Regions from separate parts of the Arthrobacter sp. K5 genome, predicted to be linked through region 1. Evidence: predicted binding sites of a transcription regulator. Region 1 holds the regulator's gene; the other holds the start of a gene.

The links. The regulator HrcA, encoded in region 1, represses chaperone genes, less so after heat shock. The targets are predictions, from matches to a motif close to TTNGCACTCGNNNNNNNCGAGTGCNAA.
Region 2: a site for HrcA is predicted at 11,919-11,945, ahead of ABRP34_RS06945 (FmdB family zinc ribbon protein). Genes of this name have one in related genera too.

The regions. Positions count from the first base shown of each region.
Region 1 covers NZ_CP159279.1:800,080-809,780, forward strand. The annotation lists gene ABRP34_RS03480 (PhoH family protein) at 1-904, opposite strand, end outside; gene ABRP34_RS03485 (GerMN domain-containing protein) at 1,250-2,167, shown strand; gene ABRP34_RS03490 (16S rRNA (uracil(1498)-N(3))-methyltransferase) at 2,219-2,989, opposite strand; gene dnaJ (molecular chaperone DnaJ) at 2,992-4,119, opposite strand; gene hrcA (heat-inducible transcriptional repressor HrcA) at 4,178-5,191, opposite strand; gene ABRP34_RS03505 (DUF3097 domain-containing protein) at 5,403-6,254, shown strand; gene ABRP34_RS03510 (DUF4870 domain-containing protein) at 6,387-6,806, shown strand; gene hemW (radical SAM family heme chaperone HemW) at 6,889-8,118, opposite strand; gene lepA (translation elongation factor 4) at 8,158-9,701, opposite strand, start outside.
Region 2 covers NZ_CP159279.1:1,541,208-1,561,211, reverse strand. The annotation lists gene ABRP34_RS06990 (GuaB3 family IMP dehydrogenase-related protein) at 1-265, shown strand, start outside; gene ABRP34_RS06985 (glycerol-3-phosphate dehydrogenase/oxidase) at 355-2,106, shown strand; gene ABRP34_RS06980 (PTS sugar transporter subunit IIA) at 2,157-2,645, shown strand; gene ABRP34_RS06975 (SURF1 family protein) at 2,772-3,626, shown strand; gene ABRP34_RS06970 (DUF3817 domain-containing protein) at 3,623-4,123, shown strand; gene guaA (glutamine-hydrolyzing GMP synthase) at 4,211-5,800, shown strand; gene ABRP34_RS06960 (AAA family ATPase) at 5,960-10,246, shown strand; gene ABRP34_RS06955 (hypothetical protein) at 10,243-10,494, shown strand; gene cpaB (Flp pilus assembly protein CpaB) at 10,588-11,187, opposite strand; gene ABRP34_RS06945 (FmdB family zinc ribbon protein) at 11,535-11,822, opposite strand; gene ABRP34_RS06940 (5-formyltetrahydrofolate cyclo-ligase) at 11,970-12,581, opposite strand; gene galU (UTP--glucose-1-phosphate uridylyltransferase GalU) at 12,670-13,575, shown strand; gene ABRP34_RS06930 (GNAT family protein) at 13,582-14,202, shown strand; gene ABRP34_RS06925 (hypothetical protein) at 14,329-15,303, shown strand; gene ABRP34_RS06920 (NAD(P)H-binding protein) at 15,337-16,137, shown strand; tRNA gene ABRP34_RS06915 (tRNA-Ala) at 16,182-16,254, shown strand; gene ABRP34_RS06910 (hypothetical protein) at 16,940-17,344, opposite strand; gene ABRP34_RS06905 (hypothetical protein) at 17,821-18,162, opposite strand; gene zapE (AFG1/ZapE family ATPase) at 18,238-18,744, opposite strand; gene corA (magnesium/cobalt transporter CorA) at 18,744-19,739, opposite strand; gene ABRP34_RS06890 (DUF1761 domain-containing protein) at 19,779-20,004, opposite strand, start outside.

The sequences.
Region 1 (9,701 bases):
GGCCGGAGCGGGTTCCGAACGGAAGGTCCACCTGCGTGACGTCGCCGGTGACCACCATCTTGGAGCCGAAGCCCAGGCGGGTCAGGAACATCTTCATCTGTTCCGGCGTGGTGTTCTGTGCCTCGTCAAGAATGATGAAGGCGTCATTCAGTGTCCGGCCCCGCATGTAGGCCAGCGGCGCCACTTCGATCGTTCCGGCCGCCATCAGCCGGGGGATGGACTCGGGGTCCATCATGTCGTGCAGCGCGTCGTACAGCGGGCGCAGGTACGGGTCGATCTTGTCGCTGAGCGTGCCGGGCAGGAAGCCGAGCCGCTCGCCCGCTTCGACGGCGGGGCGGGTGAGGATGATCCGGCTGACTTCCTTCTGCTGCAGGGCCTGCACCGCCTTGGCCACCGCGAGGTAGGTCTTGCCGGTACCGGCGGGGCCGATCCCGAAGATCACCGTGTTCGCGTCGATGGCGTCCACGTAGTTCTTCTGGTTCAGCGTCTTGGGCCTGATGGTTTTGCCGCGGCTGGACAGGATGTCGTGCGTCAGCACCTCTACCGGGTTCTGCAGCGACTGGCTGCGGAGCAGCGACACCAGCTGCTGGAGAACTGCCGGCGTAATAATGGTGCCGCGGGCCACGAGCCCCCGGACCTCGTGGAGCAGGCGCATGATCCGCGGAACATCGGCCGCGGGTCCGTTGATGGAGAGTTCGTTGCCGCGGACGTGGAAACTGACGGCCGGAAACTGGTCCTCGATGAAGCGGAGGGCCTCGTCGTGGCTTCCCAGCGACTGCACCATCTGATCAGAGTTATCGAAGATGACCACCTCCGTCCGGACACCGGGAAGAGTATGGGGGAATTCGCCCGTGGTTCGGTCCCCCGTGTTGAGGCGGCGCTTTCCGTTGGCTGATTCAGTCATGGTGACGGCCCGCAGGCCTTCAGTTCCCTCCAGTTCGGAATATAACTCGTTTGTGTCTTTACATCTTACGCCAGCGCACGCCTCGGCCAGCCGTCCCGGAAGGTCACAGCGGACCGCAATTCCGTAACGCGTTCCCGCAATTAGGTATCAACTTTGTATCGGCCTCATATCGTTCCCGTTGCAGTTCGGCCGCCTGCCGCGAAAGGCACGCTGTGCCCCAAAGACTCGTGTAATGCTGGAAAAGGAGCTCGCCGGAAACGGTCCGGCCTGCCCGCCAGCAACTGCCTATTCGAAGGGATCGCCAGCATCAGTCAGCAAGGAACTCCGGGACGGAAAGTACCGCGGATGCGCTCCGTGCTGCTCTCCGCGCTGCTTCCGGCTGCCCTGCTGATGTCCGGGTGCATCGCCGATCCTGACCCCGCGGTGACCTCCGCCAACTCTCCGACGTCCTCGTCGCGCCGGGCGGCGGGCACGGACGGCGTCCCCACTACCAGCGCGCCACTGGAAACGACGCAGTCCTCGAACAAGGCGCCGGTCTACTGGATCGGGCGCAGCAACAGCAACGTGTTCCTGTACCGCGAGTTCCGCGACGTGCCGGACGATGAGAACCCGATCACGCGGGCCCTTCGCGCCATGATGTCGGAGACACCGCTGGATCCGGACTTCTTCACGCCGTGGCAGAACCCCAAGAACCTCGCGACGTCGATCTCGGGCACCAACGTCATTACCGTGGACGTTTCCGCCGATGCCTTCAACAGCAACCTCGACGCGGACATGGCCCAGCGGGCCATCCAGCAACTGGTATACACCGCAACCGCCGCGGGGGCCAGTTCTGGCCTGATTGACGCCGGCCAGCAGATCGAGGTAGTGATCCTGGTGGACGGGCACACCGATTACCTGGCCTTCAAGCACGTCAAGCTCGGTGCCCCCACGTCGCGCAGTGCCGGAATGGTGGCGCCGGTGTGGATCATCGATCCGCAGCAGGGCACCGAAGTCAGCGACGGCCGGGTCAAGATCTCCGGACGAAGCACCGTCCCCAACGGCAAACTCCACTGGCGCATCCTCAAGGTCCAGGACAACGGCGACAAGGAAAGCTACCTGATTGGGGAGGCCACGGCGGCCTCGGATCCGGCCGCCTCCGGAGTCTTCGGCATCACGGTCAATCTCGCGCCCGGCAACTACGAGGTGCGGGTCTCCCAGATCGACCCGGGCAAGCCTGAAGACGAACTCAACGTGGACACGCGCGGGTTCACCGTTCGCTAAGTCCCCCAGTGCACTGGGCTTACCGGTCGCTAGCGCGTTCGCTGGTTGAGGCTACCAGCGGCCCAGGACGTCGCTTGCTACCACGACGCCGGCCGGTCCCGCCGTCGATGACCGCAGGACGTGCGGACCCAACAGTGCCGTGACCGCCCCGGCACTGCACAGCCGGGTGACCTCCCGGGGACTGATGCCCCCTTCGGGACCAACGATGAGGAGGATCTCTCCGGAGTCGGCCGCCTCCTGGCGCTCCTCCGACCACTTGCAGAGGACCCGCCGCAGCGGCGTCACTGCATCTTCGTGCAGGATCACGGCAAGGCCGGCTTCCGCCACGGTCTTTGCCAGGGCCTGGGTGTCGACGGCGGGACGCACCTCAGGGATCCAGGCGCGGCGCGCCTGCTTAGCAGCCGCAGCCACGGTGGACTGCCATTTCCCGTGCGCCTTGGCCGCCCGGTCACCCTTCCACCTGACGATGGACCGTTCGGACTGCCAGGGAATCACGGCGTCGATCCCCAACTCGGTGGCTGTTTCGATCGCGAGTTCATCCCGGTCACCCTTGGCGAGGGCCTGGACCAGGACCAGGCGCACGTCCGGCCGCGGTTCCACGCTGACGGAGGTGCATTCGACCGTCAGCTCGGCGGGGGCGGCACCGGTCACCGTTCCAGTGATGCGTTTGCCGGCGCCGTCGGCCAGGTCCACCTGCTCCCCCACCGCCAGGCGCTTGACGGTCACCGCGTGCCGGGCCTCGGCGCCGTCGAGGACGAACAGAGAACCGGGAACCGTGCCGTCCAGCGCGCCGGCCGGGGTGAAGAATACGGGGTTGCTCACCGCTACAGGTTACCGAGGCGGTCCCGCAGTTTGGCGAAGACGCCGCCGCTGGCTGCAAGCTTGCCCTCGGAGAACTGCTCGCCGCGGAGCTTGGCCAGCTGCCGGAGCAGGTCCTCCTGGGCGGGGTCGAGCTTGGACGGGGTTTCCACCTGCAGGTGGACCTTGAGGTCGCCGCGGCCGTAGCCCCGCAGGTGGGTGACGCCGAGGCCGCGGAGGGTGATGATCTCGCCGGACTGCGTGCCCGCCTTGACGTCGATCTCCTGCTTGCCATCGAAGGTTTCAAGGCTCAGTTCCGTGCCAAGGGCAGCGGCGGTCATCGGAATGTTCAGGGTCGCGTGGAGGTCGTCGCCCTCGCGGACGTAAGTGGCATCGTTGTTGACCCGGATTTCCACGTAAAGGTCGCCGGACGGGCCGCCCGCGGGGCCGGCCTCACCCTGCCCGGAGAGCTGGATCCGCGTTCCGGTGGCCACACCGGCCGGAACCTTGATGGTCAGGGAACGGCGGCTGCGGATGCGGCCCTGGCCGCTGCATTCGTTGCAGGGGTCCTTGATGACCGTGCCGAAGCCCTCGCATGAGCCGCAGGGGGCGGCGGTCATGACCTGGCCGAGGATGGAACGGACCGCCCGCTGAACCTGTCCGCTGCCGCCGCAGATGTCGCAGCGCTCGGGATGCGTGCCCGGCTGGCAGCAGGAGCCTTCACAGGTGGGGCAGGTGACGGCCGTGTCCACTTCCAGCTTCTTGTTGACGCCGAAAACGGCATCGCGCAGGTCGATCCGGACGCTGATGAGCGCGTCCTGGCCGCGGCGGACGCGGGACGCGGGCCCGGAGGTCCCGCCCGCGCCAAAGAAGGTGTCGAAGATGTCCTGGAACGCGAAGCCTTGGCCGGCGTAACCGCCGCCGCCGAAGCCGTTGTCGGTGCCGTTCTCGTTACCGGTCGTGTCGTAGACCCTGCGCTTCTGCGGATCGGACAACACTTCATAGGCGTGGGTGACGGCCTTGAACCGTTCGGCTGCGTCTTCCCCGGAGTTGACGTCCGGGTGAAGCGAGCGGGCCAGCTTGCGGTAGGCCTTTTTGATCTCCTCGCCGGTGGCTTCCGGGGAGACTCCAAGAACGTCGTAGTGGCTGCTCAAAGTTCGTATCTCTTCCTGGTTGTACTGCCTGTGGTCAAAGGATGTCCGGGGCGTGCGGTCACGGGCCCAGAATCCTCGAAAGGTAGCGGGCCACGGCGCGCACGGCGGCCATGGTGGTGGGATAGTCCATCCGGGTGGGGCCAAGGATGCCCACCTTGGCGCTGGCGTCGGGGCCGTAGCCGGTGGCCACCACCGACGCCTCGGCCAGCCCGTCGTAGGGGTTTTCGCGGCCGATGCTGACGGCCACGCCCCGGGGGTCCTGCGCCATGTCGCTTAGGAGCCGCAGCATCACAACCTGCTCCTCGAGGGCTTCCAACACGGGTCCGATGCTGAGCGGGAAGTCCACGTTGGACCGCGCCAGGTTGGCCGTTCCGGCCAGGACCATCCGGTCCTCCCGGCTGTTGTGGGCGAGGCCCTCCAGTCCCTTGCCGAGGGCCATCGCAACGGGGCGCTCGGCCGGCGTGCAGCCGGCCACGACGGCGGCCAGGTGCTGGGGCAGGATGGCCACCGGCGTGCCGGCCACGCCGGTCAGGAACCGGGTGCGCAGGGAGGCGAGCGTGTCGTCGGACAGGTCCTGTCCGGCGTCGACGACGCGCTGGTCCACCTTGCCGGAGTCGGCGATCAGAACGATCAGCACCTTCCGCGGCGCCAGCAGCACGAATTCAATGTGCCGGACCACGGCGCGGCTCAGGTGCGGGTACTGCACGACGGCGACCTGGTTGGTCAGTTGGGACAGGAGCCGGGCCGTCCGGTCCAGCACGTCATCGAGGTCCTCCGACCCCTCCAAGAGGGTCTGGATGGCGCGCTTCTCCGCCGGGGAGAGCGGCTTGACCGCCGAGATCTGGTCGACGAACAGGCGGTAACCCTTGTCCGTGGGAATCCTGCCGGCGCTGGTGTGCGGGGCCGTAATCAGGCCCTCGTCCTCCAGCGCCGCCATGTCGTTCCGGATGGTGGCGCTGGAAACGCCCAGGTGGTGCCGTTCCACCAGGGCTTTGGAGCCGACAGGTTCGCGGGAATGGACATAGTCCTCCACGATGGCGCGCAGCACCTCTAGCTTCCGTGGTTCGCTCACAGTCCACCTCCTTTTGGCCATACCCGCGCCGGGCGTTAATCCTGCCCGCAACGCTGTGGTTAGCACTCGACATGCCTAAGTGCTAACAAGTCTAATATGAGTCGCCGCGTTGTTAGCATTGGTACCGCTCCGGGCGAAATTCCGGGCGCCTGTCCCCCGGCGGCATGTCCGCGGCCGGAGCGGCTCCTTCCGAGTGCAGAGCGGTGAACGAATGCAGTACCAGACCTGGGGCGCGCAGGAGATCGCAGCGCCCGCCAAGAACAGCCTGCCCGAGGTCCCGGTGGAGCGCGGCATGGTGCTCGAGGACGTCCAGTCCGGCTGGGTGGGCGCAGTAACCCGTGTGGAGAAGTCCGGCGGCATGCACCTGGTGGCGCTCGAAGACCGCCGCGGAAAGTCACGGTCCTTCAAGCTGGGCTTCGGATTCCTCCTGGAGGGGCAGCCGATCCGCCTGATGCCCCCGGCCCCCAAAGCCAAGCCCGCAGGGCAGGGCACCGCGCGGACGGCGTCGGGTTCAGTCCGGGTGGAAGGGCAGCGCGCGCAGGTCGCCAAAGCTAGCCGGATCTGGGTTGAAGGCAAGCATGATGCTGAACTCGTGGAAAAAGTCTGGGGCGACGACCTCCGGGTGGAGGGCATCGTCGTCGAGCCCCTCCATGGCATCGACGACCTGGCGGCGGCAGTTGCCTCCTTCCGTCCCGGTCACGGCCGCCGGCTTGGCGTTCTGGTGGACCACCTGGTCCCGGATTCCAAGGAGTCCAGGATCGCCGACGCCGTGATGGCGTCCCCCGGCGCCGCCGGGAACGTGCTGATCGTGGGCCACCCGTACGTCGACGTCTGGCAGGCGATCCGGCCATCGGTTCTGGGCATTCCGCAGTGGCCGGTGGTGCCGCGCGGCACGGACTGGAAAACCGGTATCCTCACGGCTTTCGGCTGGCCGCACGAGACGAAGGAAGACATTGGCCTCGGTTGGCAGAGACTCCTTGGCGCCGTGCGCACCTACGCCGACCTTGAGCCTGCCCTGCTGGGCCGGGTGGAAGAAGTCATCGATTTCCTCACTGTTCCATAGATCCGATCCCGCGAATCGGCGTTGGGCCCGCGATTGCCCGTACGGGCCGGTATCCTTGGTACGGCGCCACCGCACCGCGGCCCCGGCGCCTCCAACGCACTATCGCACCAACGCAAGCTAAAGGAAGACACCGTGGCAGAAGACGCTCGCGACCGCAGGGACACACAGTCCGGCCAGGACCTGCCCCAGTACCATGGGGTTCCGGCCAATGCGCTTCCGCTGACCGCCAGCGAGGACCGGCAGTGGGCCACCCTGGCGCACTTCGGGGGCATCCTCGGCTGTGTTCCGGCACTGCTGATTTACCTCATCTTCCGCGACCGCGGCCCGTTCACCGCGCAGGAGTCCAAGGAAGCCCTCAACTTCACCCTGCCGCCGACGATTGCAGCCTTCGTGGCCAACCTCCTGGTGCTACTTCCCGTCGTCGGCAATCTGTTCGCCGTCGTGGCCACGCTCATCTGGATTGCGCTGACCTGCTTCGCGGTGTCCGCGGGCGTCCACGTCAACAAGGGCCAGCCGCACCGGTACCAGTACAACCTCCGCTGGATTAAGTAAGCGCACAAGACAGCGGCCCCAGACCTGTTCGGTTCTGGGGCCGCTGTTGTTAAGCCTTGCGCCGGTGGCGCCTCCGGGAGCTTCAGTCCGGCAGGATCCTGCGGACCACGGCGTCGGCCAGCAGCCGGCCCTTCAGCGTAAGAACCAGGCGGCCCCTGAAGGCATCCTCGGGAACCACAAGGCCCTCGGCGATCAGCCCGGCCACGGCCTTCCGGCCCGAGGGTGAGAGCGCAGCGGTTTCCAGCCCGGAGGATAGGCGGGCTTCCAGCATGACCTTTTCGACGCTCCGGGTTTCCGCGTCGAGGGTCTCCCGACCTGCCGCCGGCGAGGCGCCTGAGGCAAGCCGGCCGGCATACGCGGTGGGGTGCTTGACGTTCCACCAGCGCACCCCGCCCACATGCGAGTGCGCGCCGGGTCCGATGCCCCACCAGTCATCCCCGCGCCAGTAGGCGAGGTTGTGACGGCACGCCTGCTGCGGCGTCGCGGACCAGTTGCTGACCTCGTACCAGTGCAGGCCGGCGTCGGAAATCATCCGGTCGGCGAGTTCATATTTGTCGGCATGGTCGTCGTCGTCGATGCCCGGAACTTCGCCACGGCGGATCTGGGCGGCGAGCTTGGTGCCGTCCTCCACAATCAATGCGTAGGCGCTGATGTGGTCCGGCCGGTACGAGAGTGCGGTCTCCAGGGAGTAACGCCAGTCGTCCAGTGACTCGCCGGGCGTGCCGTAGATGAGGTCCAGGCTGACGGCGAGTCCGGCGTCGCGCGCCCACTGCACCACGAGCGGGACTCGGCTCGGAGTGTGGGTGCGGTCGAGGACCTTCAGCACGTGCGGCACGGCGGACTGCATGCCGAAGGAGACCCGTGTGAAGCCCGCGTCCGCGAGCAGCTGCAGAGACTCCGGCGTGACGGAATCCGGGTTGGCTTCCGTGGTCACCTCGGCACCGGGTTCGATCCCCCACGTGTCTATGGCGGCACGGAGGATTCGAGCCAGATCCTCGGCCGGCAGGAGCGTGGGCGTGCCGCCGCCGAAGAAGACGGTGCTCAGCTTGCGGGCAGGCAGGCCCGACTCCCCAAGGACCCGCGCGGCAAAGTCCACCTCCGAGATGGCGGTGGAGGCGTAGGCGTCCTGGGACGCGCCGCCGCCAAGCTCGGTTGCGGTGTAGGTGTTGAAGTCGCAGTAACCGCAGCGCACCGCGCAAAACGGGATGTGCACGTAGAGCCCGAAGGCCCGGTTGGCTGCCCCGCTGGCCGCCTGCTCCGGCAGGAGGCCATCCGACGGCGCGGGGTCACCCAGGGGAAGAACGCTAGGCATGCGTGCGGCCTCCGGAGATTGCAGCCACGGTTTTCACCACTACTTCTTGGCCTTGTCCTTGGATTCGTCGGTGGTCAGGGCGGCGATGAAGGCTTCCTGCGGCACTTCCACGCGCCCCACCATCTTCATGCGCTTCTTGCCTTCCTTCTGCTTTTCCAGCAGTTTGCGCTTACGGGAGATGTCACCGCCGTAGCACTTGGCCAGAACGTCCTTGCGGATGGCGCGGATGGACTCGCGGGCGATGATCCTGGACCCGATGGCCGCCTGGATGGGCACCTCGAACTGCTGGCGCGGGATAAGTTCGCGCAGCTTGCCGGTCATCATTACGCCGTAGGCATAGGCCTTGTCCTTGTGGGTGATGGCGCTGAAGGCGTCCACCTGTTCGCCCTGGAGCAGGATGTCCACCTTGACAAGGTCGGCGACCTGTTCGCCGTCGGCCTTCCAGTCCAGCGAGGCGTAGCCGCGCGTCTTGGACTTGAGCAGGTCGAAGAAGTCGAAAACAATTTCGGCCAAGGGCATCCAGTACCGCAGCTCGACCCGGTCCTCGGACAGGTAGTCCATGCCGCGCATGACGCCGCGGCGGCCCTGGCAGAGCTCCATGATGGCACCGACGAACTCGTTGGGCGCGAGGATTGTCGCGGCCACCATGGGTTCGCGGACCTCGTTGATCTTCCCGGAGGGGAACTCGCTGGGGTTGGTCACAGTGACCACGTTCTTGTCCTCGAGCGTGACCTCGTAGACCACGTTCGGGGCCGTGGAAATCAGGTCCAGGTTGAATTCGCGTTCGAGGCGCTCACGGACGATCTCCAGGTGCAGCAGGCCGAGGAAGCCCACGCGGAAGCCGAAGCCGAGTGCTGCGGAGGTTTCCGGTTCGTAGATCAGGGCGGCGTCGTTCAGCTTGAGCTTGTCCAGTGCGTCGCGGAGCACCGGGTAGTCGGTGCCGTCCAGCGGGTAGAGGCCCGAGAACACCATCGGTTTGGGATCCGCATAGCCGCTCAGCGATTCCGCGGCGGGCTTGGCGAGGTTGGTGACGGTGTCACCCACCTTCGACTGGCGGACATCCTTCACACCGGTGATGAGGTACCCCACCTCGCCGACGCCCAGGCCCTTGGACGGGATGGGCTCCGGGGAGCTGACGCCGATTTCCAGGAGTTCGTGGCTGGCCTTGGTGGACATCATCTGGATCCGCTCGCGCGGGTGCAGCATCCCGTCCACCACGCGGACATAGGTGACCACGCCGCGGTACGTGTCGTAGACAGAGTCGAAGATCATGGCCCGGGCAGGTGCATCGGGGTCGCCGACCGGTGCGGGCAGGTCGCGCACGATCTTGTCCAGCAGTGCCTCGACACCCACGCCGGTCTTGCCGGAGACCAGCAGCACGTCTTCGGGATCGCCGCCGATCAGGCTGGCCAGTTCGGCGGCGTACTTCTCCGGCTGGGCGGCCGGCAGGTCGATCTTGTTCAGGACCGGGATGATGGTGAGGTCGTTTTCCATGGCCAGGTACAGGTTGGCCAGCGTCTGGGCCTCGATGCCCTGCGCTGCGTCCACCAGCAGAACGGCCCCCTCGCAGGCGGCGAGCGAAC
Region 2 (20,004 bases), 750 kb from region 1:
CGCCCTCGCCCGGGCGGAGGAGGCCCCCGGAAAGGGCTGGCACTGGGGCCAGGAAGCCCACCACCTGGAACTGCCTCGCGGCGACAGGGTCAACATCGGAACCGTCGGTCCGCTCGAAGAGGTGCTCTTCGGTCCGGGCCACCACACCAACGGAACCTCCAACCTGATCGGTGCACTCCGCCGCTCCATGGCCACCACCGGCTATTCGGACCTCAAGGAGTTCCAGCGGGTCGACGTCGTGGTTTCGCCCTACGCCGGAAACTGATCCACAGCCCTCCACCCGCACCCTGCCCATCGGCAGACGTACGAAGTACTCTGGTGAACTACAGCGTTCGATGAGGATGGAGGCCCGTCATGACCGGTTTCGGTGAACGTCCGGCGGCGAACAGGGGAGCGTTGGGCCCCGAGGCGCGGGAGGCCGCGCTTGCCGCGCTGAAGGCTTCGGCGGAGCCGGGCAAGGAACTGGACATCCTTATCGTCGGCGGCGGCATCGTCGGCACCGGGGTGGCCCTTGACGCCGTGACCCGCGGGCTGAACGTCGGCATCGTGGAAGCCAGCGACTGGGCCGCCGGGACGTCGTCCCGGTCCTCCAAGCTCATCCACGGCGGCCTCCGTTACCTGGAAATGCTCGACTTCGCCCTCGTGAAGGAGGCGCTCCAGGAACGGGGGCTGCTGCTTTCCGAGCTCGCCCCGCACCTTGCCCGGCCGGTGCCGTTCCTGTACCCGCTGACCAAACACGTCGTCGAACGGCCGTACATCGGCGCCGGCATAGCGCTGTACGACATCATGTCGATTTCCGGCGGGCACAAGCGCGGCGTTCCGTTCCACAAGCATCTCTCGCGCCGGGGCACACTGCGGGCCGCCCCGAGCCTGAAGGACGACGCCTTCATCGGATCGATCCGCTACTACGACGGCCAGGTGGACGACGCCAAGTACGTGGCAAACCTGGTGCGGACCGCCGCCTACTACGGGGCGCACGCGGTCAACCAGACCGCCGTCGTCGACTTCCTGCGCGAGGGCGAGCGTGTGGTGGGCGCCAAGGTGGTCAACCGCGAAGACGGATCCCACTTCAACATCCGCGCCAAGCAGGTCATCAACGCCACCGGGGTCTGGACCGACGAAACCCAGGCCATGGTCACCGAGCGGGGCCAGCTGAAGGTGCGCGCCTCCAAGGGCATCCATCTGGTGGTGCCGAGGGACCGTTTCCAGTCGACGGTCGGGCTGATCCTGCGGACCGAGAAGTCCGTGCTGTTCGTCATCCCGTGGGGGCGGCACTGGATCATCGGCACCACCGACACCGACTGGCGGCTGGACAAGGCCCACCCGGCGGCGTCCAGCAAGGACATCGACTACCTGCTGGAACACGTCAACAAGGTCCTCAAACGCCCCCTCACCCGGGAAGACGTGGAGGGTGTCTACGCCGGGCTGCGGCCGCTGCTGGCCGGGGAAAGCGACTCCACGGCCAAACTCTCCCGCGAGCACATCGTGGCCCATCCCGTGCCCGGCCTGGTGGTGGTGGCCGGCGGCAAGTGGACCACGTACCGAGTCATGGCCAAGGATGCCGTGGACGAAGCCGCCCGCAGCATGGACGAGCGCGTGCCCCCGAGCTGCACCGAAACCATCCCGCTGCTGGGGGCCAGCGGGTTCAAGGCTGCCTGGAACCGCCGCAACCGGACTGCCGAGGAATCCGGGGTGCACGTGGCACGCGTTGAGCACCTGCTGAACCGGTACGGATCCATGGCATCGGAGGTGCTTGCGCTCATCCAGGACCGGCCCGAACTGGCGGAACCGCTGCCCGGCGCGGACGACTACCTGCAGGCCGAGGCTGTCTACGCGGCAACCCACGAGGGCGCCCGGCACGTGCACGACGTCCTGACCCGGCGCACCCGGATTTCCATCGAGGCGTGGGACCGCGGTGTGTCTGCCGTCCCGGTAGTCGCTAAGCTTATGGGAGAAATTCTTGGCTGGAGCGATGCGCAGCGGGAAAGCGAAATCAAGCATTACCTTGCGCGGGTGGAAGCCGAACGGCTCAGTCAGCAGCAGCCCGATGACGAATCGGCCGATGCTGCCCGGCTGGGCGCGGAGGACATCGTCCCGCTCCGCTGAGCTCGCAAACCGCCGCCGGACAGGCCCCGGCCTCACTGAAGGGACACCACTTGGCGGAACCACTGGACCGTTACGACGCGGAACTCACCACACCGGACATGGTGATCCTCGAAATGGATGCCGAGGACAAAGTGGATGCGGCCGGCCAGCTGGCCCGGAAACTCTACGATGCCGGCCGCGTCTCAGACCTCGAGGGCTTCCTGGCGCACGTCAACGCCCGTGAGCACCAGCTGGCCACCGGCCTGCCCGGGGGAGTTGGCCTGCCGCACGCCCGCAGCGAATTCGTTTCCGAGACCTCGATCGCCGTCGGAATCACCAAGTACGGCAAGGCCCTGGACTTTGGCGCCTCTGACGGCCCGGCCACCGTGGTCCTGCTCATTGCCACGCCGGCGAGCTCGTTCTCCGACCACCTTGAGGTGCTCGCCACCCTGGCCAGGTCGCTGTCCAAGGAATCGTTCCGCGAATCGCTGCGCCGGGCCTACGACGCCGAGGTCATCGCTGAGCTCATCAACTCAAGCCTGGTCTTCTTCGACCACTAGAGATTGGGGCAGGCCCTTTCGTGTCGACTTCGTCGCCACGCAGGGACCCCGCTGCCCCACTCTAGGGGCAGGCCCTTTCGCATTCTCGTTTCGTTGTTCTACACAAGGACGAAGTAACGTTAAGGGGTGTGGAAAACAGCCCTCCAGCCCCGGTGGATCGCAGGCCTGGTCTTTGCGATCGCCGTTTCGGGTGTCTTTGTGCTCCTGAGTCAGTGGCAGTTCGGCCGTTCCACGCAGCCCGAAGTACCTGTCAACCCCGCCACGGAGCAGGTCCAGGCCTTAACGAAAACCCTGCAGCCCGGTGACTTCTTCCGTGGTTCGGTGGCGGACCAGATGGTCGAGGCGTCCGGCACCTACGACCCGGCGAAGCAGGTCCTGGTTGCGGGCCGGCTGAAGGATGGCAAGACCGGATACTGGGTGGTCACGGCCTTCGCCGTGACGGACGCCCCGGTGCTCAAGGGCGCGGCAGCCTCACCTAAAACCTACATACCGGTGGCCCGCGGCTGGATCGCTGACCCCGCTGACGCCAGCGCTCCGCCGTCGGGCGTTATCAGGCTGACCGGACGGCTTCTGCCGTCCGAAGCTCCGGTGCCCAACGCGGCCCCTGAACCCGGCCACGCGTCGGCAGTCTCCGTGGCTGAACTCATCAACGCCTGGAACGTCAGCAGTTACCCCGCGTTCGTTTCCGCCACGGCGGAAAAGTCAGGAACGGCCGACGTCGGTGCTGCCGCCGGCAGCGGCCTGGAGCCGCTCAGCATCCCTGCCCAGCCGCCGGCCGAGAAGGTCAACTGGCTGAACCTGTTCTACTCCGTGGAGTGGATCGTTTTCGCCGGATTTGCCCTGTTCATCTGGTGGCGGCTGGTCAAGGACGATTACCGCAGAAGCCTCGAGGACGCCGAGGACCACGACGCCGGTGGCCACAGCCACGACGGGCCAGAAAATACCCAACCCAACGAGATCCAACAAAAGGTACAGCCATGATCGAACCCAAGCCGGCCATCCAGCCCTCGAACCCCACCGGGGCGGCGAAGAAGCGACGCTTCGGCGGCACGGAGGCACAGATCCGCTCCGCCCTGAAGTTCTACAAGGTCATGGCCTACCTCACGGGTGCCATGCTGCTGCTGCTGTGCGCGGAGCTGGTGGCCCGCTACGGCTTCGGCCAGTACCTCTTCGCCGGCGGAACGGACGCCCTGACCGGCCAGCCGTTCGGCTTCGGCTTCGCGCAGGCGGAACCGAAGGGCGTCCTTGGCGGGTTCAACGTGTCCGTGACCGTTCTCATCGTCCACGGCTGGATGTACGTCGTGTACCTCATGTCCAACTTCCGGCTTTGGACGCTGATGCGCTGGCCGTTCGCCAAAATGATCCTGCTGGCACTCGGCGGCGTGGTCCCGTTCCTGTCCTTCATCGTGGAGAAGAAGTTCCACGCCGAAGTGGAGGCCGAACTCGCCGCCAACCCGCAGGCCGCCAGCCGCTACTGATCCCAACCGCTGCTGATCAGCGTTCCGTGCGTCACAGCGGGCCCGCTCAAGATGCGTCGGGGCAATCACGCAAAGTAGGCTAGTACGGTGACTACTCCCACTGCATCCCAAACTTCCCAGAAGCCGGTGCTGGTTGTTGACTACGGTGCCCAGTACGCGCAGCTGATTGCCCGCCGCGTCCGGGAAGCGAATGTGTATTCGGAAGTGGTTCCGCATACCTACAGCACTGAGCAGCTCCTGGCCAAGAACCCCGCCGCCATCATCCTCTCCGGCGGACCCGCCAGCGTCTATGCCGATGGTGCCCCGAGCGTCGGCGCCGACCTTTTCGAGGCCGGTGTTCCGGTCTTCGGTATCTGCTACGGCTTCCAGGCCATGGCCAACGCCCTCGGCGGCAAGGTGGACAAGACCGGCCTGCGGGAGTACGGCTCCACCCAGACCACCATCCTCGGCGAAGGCCGTTCCGTCCTCGAAGGAATGCCGCAGCACCAGAACACCTGGATGAGCCACGGTGACTCCGTACACGAGGCTCCCGAGGGCTTTGAGGTGCTGGCCACTACAGCGGGCGCTGAAGTTGCCGCCTTCGCCAACGAGGAGAAGTGCCTGTACGGCGTGCAGTGGCACCCCGAGGTAAAGCACTCGGCCTACGGCCAGCAGGTCCTGGAGAACTTCCTGTTCAAGGGCGCCAAGCTGGAACCGAACTGGACCACGGGCAACATCCTCGAGGAGCAGGTGGAGCGCATCCGCAAGCAGATCGGCGATGCCCGTGTCATCTGCGGCCTCTCCGGCGGTGTGGACTCCGCTGTTGCCGCAGCCCTTGTCCAGCGCGCCGTCGGCGACCAGCTCACCTGTGTCTTCGTGGACCACGGGCTGCTTCGCGAAGGCGAGGCCGAGCAGGTGGAGCGCGACTTCGTTGCCGCCACCGGTGTGAAGCTCTACGTGGCCAACGAGCAGGAGCGCTTCCAGGCCGCACTGGCCGGCGTCAGCGACCCCGAGACCAAACGCAAGATCATCGGCCGCGAGTTTATCCGTGCGTTCGAAGAAGCCGAACTGGCCATCATCGCCGAGGCAGCTGCACACGGTGAAAAGATCAAGTTCCTCGTGCAGGGCACCCTGTACCCGGACGTCGTCGAATCCGGCGGCGGCGAGGGCGCAGCGAACATCAAGAGCCACCACAACGTGGGCGGACTGCCCGAGGACCTGCAGTTCGAGCTCGTTGAGCCGCTGCGCGCCCTGTTCAAGGACGAGGTGCGCGCCGTGGGCGCCCAGCTCGGCCTGCCCCAGGAGATCGTTGGCCGCCAGCCGTTCCCCGGCCCCGGCCTGGGAATCCGCATCGTCGGCGAGGTCACCAAGGAACGCCTGGACCTGCTGCGCAAGGCAGACGCCATCGCCCGCGCAGAACTGACCGCTGCCGGACTCGACAACGACGTCTGGCAGATGCCCGTGGTTCTCCTCGCGGATGTCCGGAGCGTGGGTGTCCAGGGCGACGGCCGTACCTACGGCCACCCGATCGTGCTGCGCCCCGTCTCGTCCGAGGACGCCATGACGGCCGACTGGTCGCGGCTTCCCTACGACCTGCTGGCCCGGATCTCCAACCGAATCACCAACGAGGTCGACGGCGTCAACCGCGTGGTGCTCGACGTCACCAGCAAGCCGCCGGGAACCATCGAGTGGGAATAGCGTTGTGAAAATGGCCGGCCTCCGCAGGGAGGCCGGCCATTTTGCATTCCCGGGTATCGGATCCGGGATGGCGGGCAACGGTGCGAAATGCGCCGCAACTTGGGCCGACCCAGTGTTGCGGTCTCTCAACCGCGGCGGTTTCCGGCTACGCTCGAAACTATGCCCGTATGGTCCAAGGCGTCACGCGCAAGCTCAGAAAAGAAGGCAGTAGTGTCAGTAGGTCAGGTCGACTCCGAGGGTTCGGAGGAGCTCAGGAAGTGGCTGTCCGGGCTCAAGCCCGTTACGGGGGCAGACACCATGCTGCGCTTCACCAAAACGCCCGAGGGTTCCATCGACCTCACCCACGCGCACCCTTCGGGCCTGGCGCAGCTCATGGCCGGTCGCCGGACGCGGCTCTCCACGCTGATCCGCGACCAGCAGCAGTACGTCGTGGCCGCCCGGGCCTGCCGGAACCTGCGCTCGAAGATCTTCGAACTGGCCAATGACCGCGGCATCGAGGCCGGGTACTTCTCGGCTGGCACCGTGGTGTGGACCTCCGCCGTGGGCGGGAAACCGCAGCGCGTCTCGGCGCCGGTGATGCTGACGGCCATGTCGCTCACCATCCGCCCCGGGGAAGACGACTACGAACTTCAGCTCACGGAGCAGGCCCGCATTAATCCGGCCCTGGTCCGGCACCTGAAAACCATCCACGGGATCGTGTTCGACGTCAACGCCGTGACACGGATGGCGTACAGCACAGCCCGGTTCGACCCCCTGCCCGTGCTGGACCGGATCAGCACCCTGGTCAAGCCGATCCACGGTGCTGACGTGGAGCACAACCTGCTCGTCTCGACCTTCGCGGACCTTTCCGGCAACCTTGACGATCCGTGGATCAACGGGCAGAACGCGCTGGTGGCCTCGCTGGCCAAGGCCGCGTCCGGCGAAATCGCCGATGTGCCTGCGCTCCAGCCCGGGCGCTTTCCCAGCGTGGACGAGCGGGACCCGGCCGAGGAGCTGCTTCTCCTGGACGCCGACGCCGACCAGCAGTATGTGATCGACGCCGTCAGGGCAGGGGATTCGCTGGTGGTGAGCAGCCCGCCCGGCACCGGCCAGACGCAGACGGCGATCAACACCATCGGTGCGCTCGTGGACGAAGGCAAAACCGTCTTGGTGGTGGGGGACCGGCGTGCCAGTCTCAACGAAGTGGCCGGACGCCTCGAAAACCTGGGCTTGGACTCCATCCTTTTCCAGCTGTCCGGAAACGCAACACCGCAGCAGCTCAAGGGCCAGCTGGTGCGTGCCATTGTGCGCAATGAGAAGGCCCAGCAGCCGCAGCTCGGGAGCCTGCACAAGACGCTGACCGAGCACCGCCATGCGCTGGTGGACCACGTCGCGTCGCTGCACAACGTGCGGCAGCGGTGGGGCTGCTCGCCGTACCAGGCCATGCAGTCGCTCGCGGAGCTGACATCCATCCAGCCCGCCCCCGCCACCACCGTCCGCCTCAAGCGCAGCGTCCTGGACAGCATCCTGGACCGCGAGGAGCTGGCCGGCCGGCTGAAGCGCGCCGCCGAACTCGGTGCGTTCAGCAGGGCATCGACCACCAGCCCCTGGCACGGTGCACGGCTGGTGACCCGCAAGGAAACCGAGGAAGCGCAGGAGCTGGCGCGTGCGGTGGCGAACAAGCTGCCGCTGCTGCAGGAACGGATGAAGGACGTGGCCAGCCACGCCGAAATCCGCCTGGGCACCACCTTCGCCGAATGGGGCTCCCAGCTCAAACTCCTGGTGGCCGTCCGCGAAAGCCTGGACAAATTCACCCCGGACATTTTTGACCGCCCCGTGACCGACCTGATTTCCGCGACGGCGTCCTCGTCCTGGCGCAGGGAACGCGGCATCGACATGGCCTCCATGCAGCGGTCCCGCCTGCGCCGGGTGGCCAAGGAATACGTCCGCCCGGGCGTGCACATTGCCGATCTTCACAGTTCGCTGGTGCTGGTCCAGGAACAGCGCGCCCAGTGGGCCGGATACGCCACCACACAGCGGCATCCGGCGGTGCCGTCCGGCCTCGCGGAAATCAGCATCATGCACCGCGGACTGACCCGCGAGATGAAGATGCTGGGTGATGCCCTGCGGCACACGGCTGCGGGCGGTTCGCTCGAAAACATTCCGTACCCGGAGCTCATGGAGCGTCTGGAACGGCTGGTCGCGGACACACAGACGCTGCAGACCCTGCCCGAGCGCACCCTGCTCATCGAAAACATGCGCGAGCACGGGCTGGGGGAGCTGTTGGCAGACCTCTCGGAGCGCGAGGTCGGCGCCGAATCCGTCGCTGCCGAACTTGACCTGGCCTGGTGGCAGTCGGCGCTCGAGGCGATGATCAGCGGTGACGACTACCTGGCCATGTCCGACGGCGATGCGCTGCGCCAGCTGGAGGCCGAGTACCGGCTCGCGGACAACGCACACATCGCCAGCGGTGCCGGGCGGCTGCGGTGGAAGCTGGCTGAGCGCTGGCGCGCGGGCATCGAGGAGCATGCCCGCCAGGCGGACCTGCTCCGGAGCCTGCTCAAGGACGGGCGGGTCACGCTGGCCGCGCTGACGGCGCAGGCACCGGGCCTGGTCCCCATGCTGGTGCCAGTCTGGTCGGTCAGCCCCTACCTCATGACCGGCCTCCTGCCTGCCGAGCAGAAGTTTGACGCTGTGGTGATCCTCGACGCCGAAGCAACCTCGCTGCAGGCGGTCCTCCCGGCCGTCGCCCGCGCCAAGCAGGTGATCGCCTTTGGCGACGACAGGATCGCCAGCCCCCGCACCTTTACCGTTGCCGTGGAGCGGCTTGCCGCCGGCGAACAGTCGCACCAGAGTGTCGAAAGCGCGTTCACCGCACTTTCGGCAGTGCTGCCGACGGCGCCGCTGCGCTCTGTCTACCGCGCGGTGGACGAGGACCTGGTGCTGCAGCTGAGCAAGAACTTTTACGACGGACGGCTCCGCCGGCTCCCCGAAGGGCAGTCGGCCACGGGACTGGACCGTGCCCTGACGGTGGAGTACCTGCCCGACGGCACGGGACTGCCCAGCGCCGACCACGAGGGCGTCGAATCGGTGGTGGCCGAGGTGAACCGGGTGGTGGAGCTCGTGTTCGAGCACGCGCGGCTCCGTCCCCGGACATCGCTGGCGGTGGTGACCGCCAGCCTCCGGCACGCGGCACGGATTGGCGAGTCCATCCGGCTGCAGCTGCCCAACCATCCGTCGCTGTCCGGATTCTTCACGGCAGGTGATGAATCCTTCCGGGTTGTGGACCTGGAGCGTGCCCAGGGGCTGGTCCGCGACCGCGTGATCTTCTCGCCGGGCTACGGGCGGACACCGCACGGCCGCGCCCTGCACAGCTTCGGTCCGCTGTCCACCGAGGGCGGCCGGGCCAAGTTCGCCCTGGCCATGACCCGGGCACGGCAGTCGCTCCACGTCCTGACGTGCTTCAAACCGGAGGACCTTGACCGGACACGGCTGGCCCACGGCGCCGTCGATCTCTTCGAACTTCTGGACCGGGAGATCTCCGGCAACACGGACCTGGGGACGCCTGCGTCCAGGGCAGCGGCAAGTGAACAGGCGTTGGGCGCTGATCCGCTGGTTGCTGATCTCGGCGACCGGCTGCGTGCCCGCGGTGCCCGCGTATGGCACCAGTACGACGGCGCAATCGACGTAGTGGCCGCGGCCGACCCGCTCAGCACCATGGGCCAGGACGAAGCCGACATTCCACGCCCGGTAGCCATCGAATCGGACGGCACCGAGCAGTACCGGCAGATGACAGTCCGGGAACGCAGCCGGCTGCGCCCCCAGCTGCTGGAGCGGCTCGGCTGGCGGTACATGCCGCTGTGGACCATCGAGGTCTTCACAGATCCTTCGGCCTGCGCCGACAGGATCGGCGGGTACCTCGGGCTTGAGAAGCCTGCCCCTGCGCTGCGTTCCGTGGGGGCGCCGGGATTCTTCCTGGATGACGACGTCAGTACCCTTGCGGTGGGCGACTTGGAGCCCGAACAGGGGGAGGAGGGCCCGTACCAAGACACAGACGGCAGATTCGGTGACGACCCGAACGGTCACGATGCGGACCAGAGCGGCCGGGAAGCACCCGACCAGGGCGCCGCCGAGGCGGTCCTGGCGGACGCGCACTCCTCGGATGCGGACCAGACTCACGCTGATCCGACAGGCGCTGACCAGAGCGACTTTGATCTGGCGGGCGCCGGTCAGAGCGACGCTGACCAGAGGGACACTGACCAGAGGGACGGTGTCCAGAGGGACGGTGACCAGAGGGACGGTGTCCAGAGGGACGGTGACCAGAGGGATACGGATCATGCTGGCGCCGGCCAGGCGGACGGCGACAGGGACGATTCCGATTCCGACGCAGCCCGCGCCGGAGTAGGCTTCGGCTCTGGGCCCGGCTTGGAACGGCCAGGCACGGAACGGAAGGAGGGCCCGCTGTGACATCCGACGGCGGGGCCGAGCGCAACAACGGGACCGGGCGCAAGGATGAGACCGAGCGCAAGAATGCGCAGTCCGTAAGCCAGGAGACGCCCGCAACGTCTCGCCGCGCCAAGACGGGCGGGCAGCCGAGGACCGGCGTGGTCCCCAAGAGGGCAGCCGAGGACGATCCCCGGACCTGGGGCGACGCAGAATCCGGCAACGACCACGACGCTTGGCTGAAGGAGCAGAAGCCCCCGCACTGGGGCTGAGCAACCGGGCAAACACGCTGCGGAATCCCGCGAGCGGGAGGATGCCTGCCAGCGACAGGATTCCCACCAGCCAGGGGAATCGCACGGGCCGGCTCACCGGGCACCGGATCCCACCAGTACGAAAAACAGCTTTCCCTGGGTTGACGCCCCCGCCAAGGCACTGGCCTGCGCAGGGGTGGCGGCCACCACCAGCAGCCCGTCCGAATCCCCGGCAGCAAGCCACTGGCTGGCCTGGCCTTCCTGGCCGGAGGTCCACAGGACGGGAACTGACGTGGCGAGCACCTTCGAGGCTGATGCCTGCTCATAACCGTTGCCGCTTGTCAGGACGACGTTCACGAGTTGTCCGGGAGACACCAGCTGGATGGATGACGGGTCCGCCATCCGCAGCGGCACCGCAGCGGACCCGGGCGGCGCCCCCGTCAGCAGGCCTGGCCCCACCAGCTGCGCATCAGTAAGGAGCTGCCCCTCGCGAAGCGGCACTGCCAGCTGCCTGCCGTCCACTCCGGAGCTGTCCGCGAAAGTCCCGTCCGGCACCATGGCCGGCGGAACGCTGACGGTCCTGACATCAGTTCCGGCCAGGTTCGCTCCGGCTGGAAGGTCACGGGTAGCGGCCAGGACACTCACGGTCTGGGCAGGGGCAGGAGTGAGCTGGTGGACGGCGATCCCCGCGGCCGCGCAGAGGAGGAGTGCCACGGCAAGACGGCGGTTACGGTTCAGCCATCCCGCGAAGCGCCGTCCGCGCGGGCGCGGGCGGGCGGCAGAACCGGGCAATGTGCTGCCGCGGCCGGGACGAACGGCCGGGCGGGATGCCCTTGCAGGGAAAATTCCGGTAGCTGGCATGCCGCCACGCTAGTGGCCATCCCTCGCCTCACGACAGGTGCAGGCAGGCGTATGTGGAAAAGGCGCTCCGAGGCGCGTCGGAAGGCTGCCCGCACCGACGCTTGAGGCCGGCGGAAACCCGGCCGAAGCAATAGAGTCCGGCCGGGTAATCCCGGCCGGACTCTATTAGCTTGAAGGCGGCCGGTGCCGCAGAAATCCGTCTAGCTCGCGGCCGCAGCTGCCGGGGCAGCGGATGATGCAGATGACGAGGAGGCTGCCGGGGCGGCCGGCGCTGACGCAGCGGGGGAGGGCGAGACGGTGCTTCCCTTGGAGTCGCGCGAATCAGTCCGGTAGAAGCCGGAGCCCTTGAAGACCACGCCGACGCTGTTGAACTTCTTGCGCAGCGTGCCCTGGCATTCGGGGCAGGACGTCAGAGTGCTGTCGGTGAAAGACTGCACGATGTCGAAAGCATGGCTGCAATCCTTGCAGGCATAGGCATACGTGGGCACTGTAGATCCTCCTCTTGGACAAACGACAGGTCCCGTGCTGCCTGGCTTCATTTCCCGGATTCTCCTTGACGGATCACCGCGGCGGAAATGCCTCCATTAGCAGTCGCAGGGCCTGAGTGCCAATTCTATCACCCCGCCCGGGCGAGGTCACGCGAAGGCTACCAGCCCTGAGGGCATGAGGACTGCCTCGACGGGACGGTCAAAGTCCTCAGCCGGGATGGACTGAGCGGGCAGGAGTTCGGAGTCATAGATGATGGCGGCCTTCGGAAGGTGCAGGCCGCCGGCGTTGGCTGCAGCCAGGAACTTGTCGTAATAGCCGCCGCCCTGTCCAATCCGGTTGCCGCTGCGGTCCACCGCCGTTGCCGGCATGAACATTCCGGCCGCAGTCCGCACCGTATCCAGGCCGTGGCGCTCACCGGCAGGTTCCTGGATGGGCGCATACCTGCTGCGGATGAACTCGCTGTCCGGCGTCCAGAAGACCCAGCTGAGTTCCCGGTCCGGTTCGCAGACCGGGAGCAGGATGCTGTGGCCGGCCTCATGCAGTGCGTGCAGCAGCGGAAGGGTTGGCGGTTCGAAATCGACGCCGAGGTAGGCGGTGAACGTGGCAGGCTTGCCCGCGGCGATGGCTTCGGCCCACGGCAGCCCATGGGTGGCGATGCCGTCGCCGGCGATTGAGAGGTCTGTTGCTGTCATCGTGGCCCGGATCTGCCGGTGCCGTGAACGGATCCCGTCCTTCGACGGCATGGTCCCTGTTGGCATGGATGTCATCCTTTGTCGCAGCGGCAGGCGGCCGGGCCGATGCCGGATGCATTTACCGTATGAATGTTCCCTCGGATAGATTAGACCAGTGACTTCCACTAATTGTTCAGTCCGCAAGGCCGTAATCCCCGCTGCTGGGCTCGGCACCAGGTTCCTGCCTGCCACCAAGGCCATGCCCAAGGAGATGCTGCCGGTGGTTGACAAGCCGGCCATCCAGTACGTCGTCGAGGAGGCTGTCAAGGTTGGCCTGAGCGACGTCCTGATGATCACCGGACGCAACAAGCGCGCGCTCGAGGACCACTTCGACCGCGTCCCGGCCCTGGAAGCGACGCTGGAGGCCAAGGGCGACACGGCCAAGCTGGAGTCGATCCAGGCCGCGAGCAACCTGGGCGACATCCACTATGTCCGCCAGGGTGACCCCAAGGGCCTGGGCCACGCGGTGCTGCGTGCGCGCCAGCACGTGGGCTACGAGCCGTTCGCCGTTCTCCTCGGTGACGACCTCATCGACGCCCGCGACGATCTCCTCAGCATCATGATCGATGTGCAGGCTAAGACCGGCGGTTCAGTGGTAGCCCTCATCGAGGTGGAGCCTTCCCAGATCAGCGCCTATGGCTGCGCGGACATCTCCGCAATTGATGGCGAAAGCTTTGTCCGGATTAACAAGCTCGTGGAGAAGCCGGACGTCGACGAGGCCCCCTCCAACCTGGCTGTCATAGGCCGCTATGTGCTCCACCCTGATGTCTTCGATGTGCTGGAAAAGACCGAACCTGGCCGCGGTGGCGAGATCCAGCTGACGGATGCCCTGCAGGAACTGGCCAGCCGGGACGGTGAAGGCGGCGGTGTGTACGGCGTGGTCTTCCGCGGCCGCCGCTACGACACCGGGGACAAGCTTAGCTACCTCAAGGCCTGCGTGGAGCTCGCCATCGACAGCGACGACCTCGGACCCGGTCTGCGTGCCTGGCTTCCGGAAGTTGCCGCCCGGCTGTCCAAGTAACCCTTCATGAGGGTCAGCCACATCTGGCCGGTCACGCTGGAGTGCGGGGACCTTGTCCTGCGGCCGATCAGGTACCGGGACCGGAAGGAGTGGACAGAGGTCCGTTCCCGCAACAGCGACTGGCTGGCGCCCTGGGAGGCCTCCAATCCGATCCCGGGCGGCTCGCTGCCCGATTACCGCCAGATGGTCAGGTCACTTAACACCCAGGCGGCCCAGGCCACGGCGCTGCCCTTTGTAATCGCGGAGTGGACACCCGGACACCGTGACCCCGTCATCGTGGGACAGCTGACGGTCTCCTCCATTGTGTGGGGATCAGCCCTGATGGCGACGCTTGGCTACTGGGTGGATCAAGCGCGGGCCGGGCACGGGATCGCTCCCACGGCGGTGGCGATGGCGACCGATCACTGCTTCCGGACACTTGGCCTGCACCGGATGGAGATCAACATCCGGCCCGAAAACGGACCCAGCCTGCGGGTCGTGGAAAAGCTCGGCTTCCGGGACGAGGGCTACCGTCCGCGGTACCTGCACATCAATGGGGAATGGGCAGACCACCGCTCTTTCGCCCTGACTTCAGAGGAAGTTCCGGAAGGCCTCCTCAGCCGCTGGCTGCGGGTCAGGCCCGCCTGACCGCTCACCGGCGGAGCCGCTGGTCAGGGCCGGGTTCTGTGCATAAGTCCAATGATTTGAAGCTCGGCCGCGACACACCGAGACGAATGCCACAACAGCCCCAACATTCCTCATACGGTTTTGTGTGTGGACTTCCCCCTTAGCAGCTCAGTCATCCTTGTGGCTGCTGTTGCGCTCTGGATCGTTTGGGTTGCCCCTTACGTGCTCCGCAACGGCCGGCATCAGTTCCAGGCTGCCGGAGACCTGACGTTGGAAAACGCCGACGCCGAAACTGCAAACCCGCAAGCCGGGACGATCGTGTATATGGCCGCCCAGCAGGAGAAACGCATGGACACCAGGAAGAGCAGCGAACCAGCAACAGGCCTCACCCCGGGTCCGTCCGGCAATAGGCCTGCCGCCATGGAGGCCGGTGCTTTTCGGATCCGCTACGGGCGGACGGCGATCGCCTTCGTCGGCTTGCTGTCCTTCCTGACGGCGATTGTCGCCGGAGTCCTGCGGCTGTTCGGGCTCGGCAACCCCTGGGTTCCGGCCGTGGCGTTCCTGACCGGTGTTGCCGCCGTCGTGGTTTTGCGGCGGCTTGCCGTCCGTGACCGGCGCAGGAAAGTCAGCGCCGCCTTTAAGGCGGCCATGGGCTCGCCCGTCAGCCGGGAGTCGTCCGTCGTGCCCCCCGCGGAGACGGAACCCGCCCCGGAGCCCGTGAAACCTCGGGAAAGCGCCCTCTTCGACGCCGAGGCAGAGGCGCCCAAGCCCAAGCCCCTCACCGCAGTGGAACTGCGCGAGGCTGCACTGGCAGTTGCCCTCGCGGCCGGCGACGAAAGCGCCGCCGCGCCTGTGCAGGGCCCGGTGGCTCCTGAAGCAAGCTGGGATCCGGTGGAGGTTCCCAGACCGACATATGTTGAAGCGGCCAAGGCCGAGCGTCCGGCGCCCGAGCCGCTGGCGTTGCCCGAGGCGCCGAAGTCCGTGGGCAAGCCTTCACTCAAGCAGGGTACGGCCGCCGCACCTCCTGCAGCTTCCCCGAATGCCGCGCCCGCCAAGCCGCTGACCAAGGCCCAGAGTGCGCTGAGCAACCTTGATGACGTCCTGCAGCGCCGCCGCGCGTAGCCTGACATCCATGCCGGCCCAGGCGGCGCCGGGATGAGCCGAATCTGCGTGGCCGGCGGCACTGGTGAGGCTGGCCGTGAAGTGGTGCGCCAGGCGCTTGGACTGGGGCACTCCGTCGCCGTTCTGACTCGGAACCCGCCGCTCCTGGACGCACGGGAGTATTACGACGGCGCCGCGTACTTCCGCGCGGATGTCACCACCGGAGAAGGGGTGCCGGAAGCGCTGGCGGGGGCCGACGTCGTCATCGACTGCCTGGAAGCGCGGACCGGCAAAGCACTCAGGCACTACGCGGCCGGCGGCGCGCTGCTGCTGGGCGAAGCCGCGGCGGCTGGCGTGGCCCGGGCCGTACAGCTTTCCATCGCTAACTGTGACCGCAGCGCCCTCACGTATTACCGATCAAAAGCGGACAAAGAGGGCGTGTACGCCCGGTCGCCGCTCGACACGCGCACTGTGCGGGCAACGCAGTTCCACAGCCTGGTGGCGGGGATTTTCGGTGCGGGTATCCGCATTGGCCTCGTGCCGGTGATCAAAGGCGCCCGGTTCCAGCCGATCGCCCCGTCCGACGTTGCGTCGGCGCTGCTGAAAGCCGCGCTGGAACCGCCGACCAGTGACGCCCACGCGTTGCGGACAATCGGCGGGCCGGAGGTGCTGAGCATGGGATCGCTGGCAGGCGCCTGGAAGCGCGTAACCGGTGCCAGGGGCCTCGTGACCGAACTGCCGCTGCCCGGACAGATGGGCAGATTTCTGCGTGACGGAAAGAACCTGGTGCCCGAACAGCGTTACGGACACACGACATTTGAGGCCTGGTTGGCAAACCGGCAAGAAAATTTGTAGCCTAGGGAAACCGGCGTTGAAGTTCCTCTGGAAAACGGCGCCACGGGGTTATAGCTCAGTTGGTAGAGCGCTTCGTTCGCATCGAAGAGGTCAGGGGTTCGAATCCCCTTAGCTCCACAGTTACACCCCGGTCTTCGGGCCGGGGTGTTTTTGCATCCTGGCTGGCGACCCATGGACGTGCCGACAGCCTCGCCTGCGGAGCCGGGTGGTGGAAAGGGGCCGGATTCGGGTACCGGCTACTCGGGTGCGAGCCGGCTTTCCAAGAGAAACTGTATTTGGCCGGTGGCGACGAGTACCTCCGAGAGTAGGCAACTCCCCCCCAGTCGCCGCCGGCCCCACACCGCGTCAGGACGCATGGTTAGACGAATGGGTATACGGGGAAGACCTCAGGGAGGGCCAGCTTCCGCTGCTTGGAAGCGGGAGTTGGCTCCGGGATGCCGGTCGATGGAGCTGGGCTATCCGGCATGAACGCAGTCGCGGGCTTGTCTTCGGAGACCTCGTTGGTGCTGTTCGTCGCTGGCCGGACTGTCATTGCTGGACTCCCTTTCTCCCGCCGGAATTCATTCCGGTCCTGTCTGGTAGCGCTCCTGCTGAGAACAATCTCCTCCACGTGACTCAAGGGCATAGCGGCAACTGATCAATACTGGATCAAGAAAATTGACCTGGCTTGGTACTCCCTCATCCACGTTGCGCCCACGTAGACGTTTGTTCTTCCGCAGCATCTCTGCCAGGGCCCCGTCGGCTGACTCCTGCGGCAATGCCGGGGCCGGGCACGCCTGGCAGGGGAAAGTGTGGCTGCAGCTCAAGGACCCGACGTTCCGTGGGATTTAGGCGGCAGATGGCCACGTCTGGATGCTTCCCGGACTACCTGCCGGATGTTGGCGAACAGTACTGCCTTCACTGCCGTCATGTCCGGGTTGTGCCCGTGCTTCAGCGCGCTCTCAAGGCTGCGGCAGTAGGCCTCGAGCCGCTGCGCACCGGCCATCCCTGAGCTGGCCCTCAGGCTGATGATGGCCTCAAGGGTCGTGTCTGTATCGCCGCGGGTGAGACCTTTGAAGATCTTGGCGGCCCGTACGGGGAGCATCACCAAATACTCCTCCATGAACTTCTGCGCTACCTCCTCACCGGCTTCCTCCGTGAGGTCCTGCAGCGCGCCGTCGTCCAGTACCGGAAGGTCCTGGCCCGCGTTCGGGTCCTCCTCCGTCATGCAGCCACCTCATCCAGTTGTCCACGCCGTCCTGCGATTCTCAATGAAATGGTCCGGGACACAGCTCAAGAACCTGACACCGTCGTCGCAGGTTCGGATCAAGAGTTCGTGAGGTAATTGTCCGCCGGGTCCGGAGTACATGGGGGGAATGCGTTCCCGGACCCGGCAGTTCTGAAGCGGCGGTTCGCGGCTACCTTCTGCTTCAGGGACAGGAACAGTCTGCAGCCTGCACGCTATGAAACGCAGGAGCAACCTGAGAGTCAGGCTTCGTTTTTACCCCTCGGGTGCGGGGTCGGACGCTGCACGCCCAAGGTTTTCCCAAGCTTGGGGCCTGTAGCTGCCTTACCAGGAAAAACGGGGCAGAGCCGGATTCGTCCGCATCTATGCAGGGGCGGACTTGTTTTTCCAACACAAAAGGCGGCCACGGGTCGGGAGGAGTACCCCGCCCGTGGCCGCCAGACGTGTAGGAGTGCGGGCTACTGGCCGCCGCAGAACCTGCTGTAGGTGCTGCCGGCCTGCTCGTAGCCGGTCTTCAGCTCGGTGAGCTTCGCCTCGTCCGGGGTTTCCTTGGCGGACTCGTCCGTGTATTCCAGGATGGCCTGCAGCGCCGGGCGCAGCTCGTCCGAGGACACGGCCTCGATGGGACGGATCTGATTGGCCAGGCGGGTCATGCCGGTCTTGCCCACGGAGTTCGTGGGGTTCGAGACAACCGTCCTGATCCGGTCGCAGGTCTGTGCGGTGGTGAGCTGCGGTGCAGCGCAGGCGGAAGCGGAGAGGACGAACCCGGCGGCAAGCAGGGCGGTAGTGAGTTTCTTCATGATTCCCTCAGTAGTTGATGTCAATCGATTGTAAGCAGACACCACCGGCTCGGGACGGCAGGGTTACGGCTGTTGTTAGCAGCCGCCGGACTGCTCATCCGCCAACTGTTCGTCCGACTCGATCCTTCTCAGCACCGAGAGCCGTGCTCCGATGCGTGACAGGACGGCGGCCAGTTCCCCAGGAGCACCGGCGTCGGGCGCGCCGGAGAAGCTGCCAAACAGGACCGGCGTAATGAGGAACGGAGTGATGTCCCGGTCGTGGAGGACGTCCAGCAACGCCAGGAACCGCTGCCAGCCAGCCGGACTGGCAGCGGACTCTGCAGAAGGTGAAGGTATGCCGTCCACCACCCAGGCCGGGAACGTCTCCGCCAGCAGGAGATAGTCCGCCGTCGACCGATCCCCGCCGCACAGCTCGGCAAAGCCGGCCCACAGCATGTCCGGGCCGGCGCCTTTCACCGGCAGCGGACCGGCGGGGAGGGACAGCACGTCCCGCTGGGAAGGGGAAGGCCTGAACAGCCCGCAGGCGCCCAATTGCCGCTCCGTGCCGGGTGTGATGAGCAGGCCCCGGTGAAACCCTGCCATCAGAGCCAGCCCTTCCGCTTGAAGATGAGGTACATCAGGGCTGCCGTGGCAGCCATCAGCAGCACCGCCATGGGATAGCCGTAGGCCCAATGCAGCTCCGGCATATGGTCAAAGTTCATGCCGTATACGCCGGCCACGAACGACGGGGCGAAGAAGATGGCCGCCCAGGACGAGATCTTTTTTACCTGTTCGTTCTGCTGCGCGCTCGCCTCGTTCTGCCGGTTGGCGGTGAGAGTGCCGTCCAGGGTCAGCGCGTTCTGCAGGAGGTCACGGAATGAATCAGCCCGCGAGATCACCCGCTCCACGTGGTCCTCGACGTCCCGGAGGTTGTGCTGGAGCTCGGCGTCGGCAGCAAAGTCGTCAAATCCCTCGTTGAGCTGCTGCATCATGGCCGGCAGCGGATGGATGGCCCGCTGGAACTGGATGACCTCGCGGGCGAGTTCATAGATGCGGCGGGACACCGCGGAATCCCCGGAAAACAGCTGGTCTTCGATTTCGTCGATGTCGTTTTCCAGCCCGGCAACCACCGGGGCGTAGTCGTCCACCACCTGGTCCAGCAGTGCGTACAGCACCGCAGGCGGTCCGTGGCGGAGGAGATCCGGCCTGGACTCCAGGCGGCGGCGTACCTGTCCGACGCCGGACATCTCGGCATGCCGGACGGTCACTACGAAGTTCGTGCCAACGAATATGTGGAGCTCGCCGAATTCCACGGTTTCGGTGTCATCGCGGTACCTGGCGGGCCTTAGAACAGTGAAAAGGCTGTCGCCGTAGCGCTCCAGCTTTGGCCGTTGGTGGGCCGATACAGCGTCCTCGACGGCCAGCTCGTGGAGGCCAAACTCCTCGGCGACGGCGGCCATTTCGGCCTGTGAGGGACGGTACAGTCCGATCCAGGCCATTCCGCCGTGGCTGTCCAGGGTTTCAAACGTCTGTTCCAGGTTTCCGGGTTCCGCGGTGCGGACCCCGTCGACGTAGACGGCGTTGTCGATAATGGTCACAGTCTGCAGGTCTCCGTCTGTTTGGGTCAGGACTTTGGGTCAGGACATCGCGCCGATGATGACTCCGGCAGCTGTCACGGCGAGGACATCGTGGCCGGAGTCGATGAGCGTCACCGCGGCAGGGCGTCCGGCGAACCCGTTGTGGATTACGTGGCCGCCTACGCGGAAAACCACTGCCAGCACAAAGGCGAACGATCCGCCGGCCAGCGCGTTGTCGAGTCCGAGCTTGCTGATCAGAACTGCGAGCAGGATGGCTGTCAGGGCT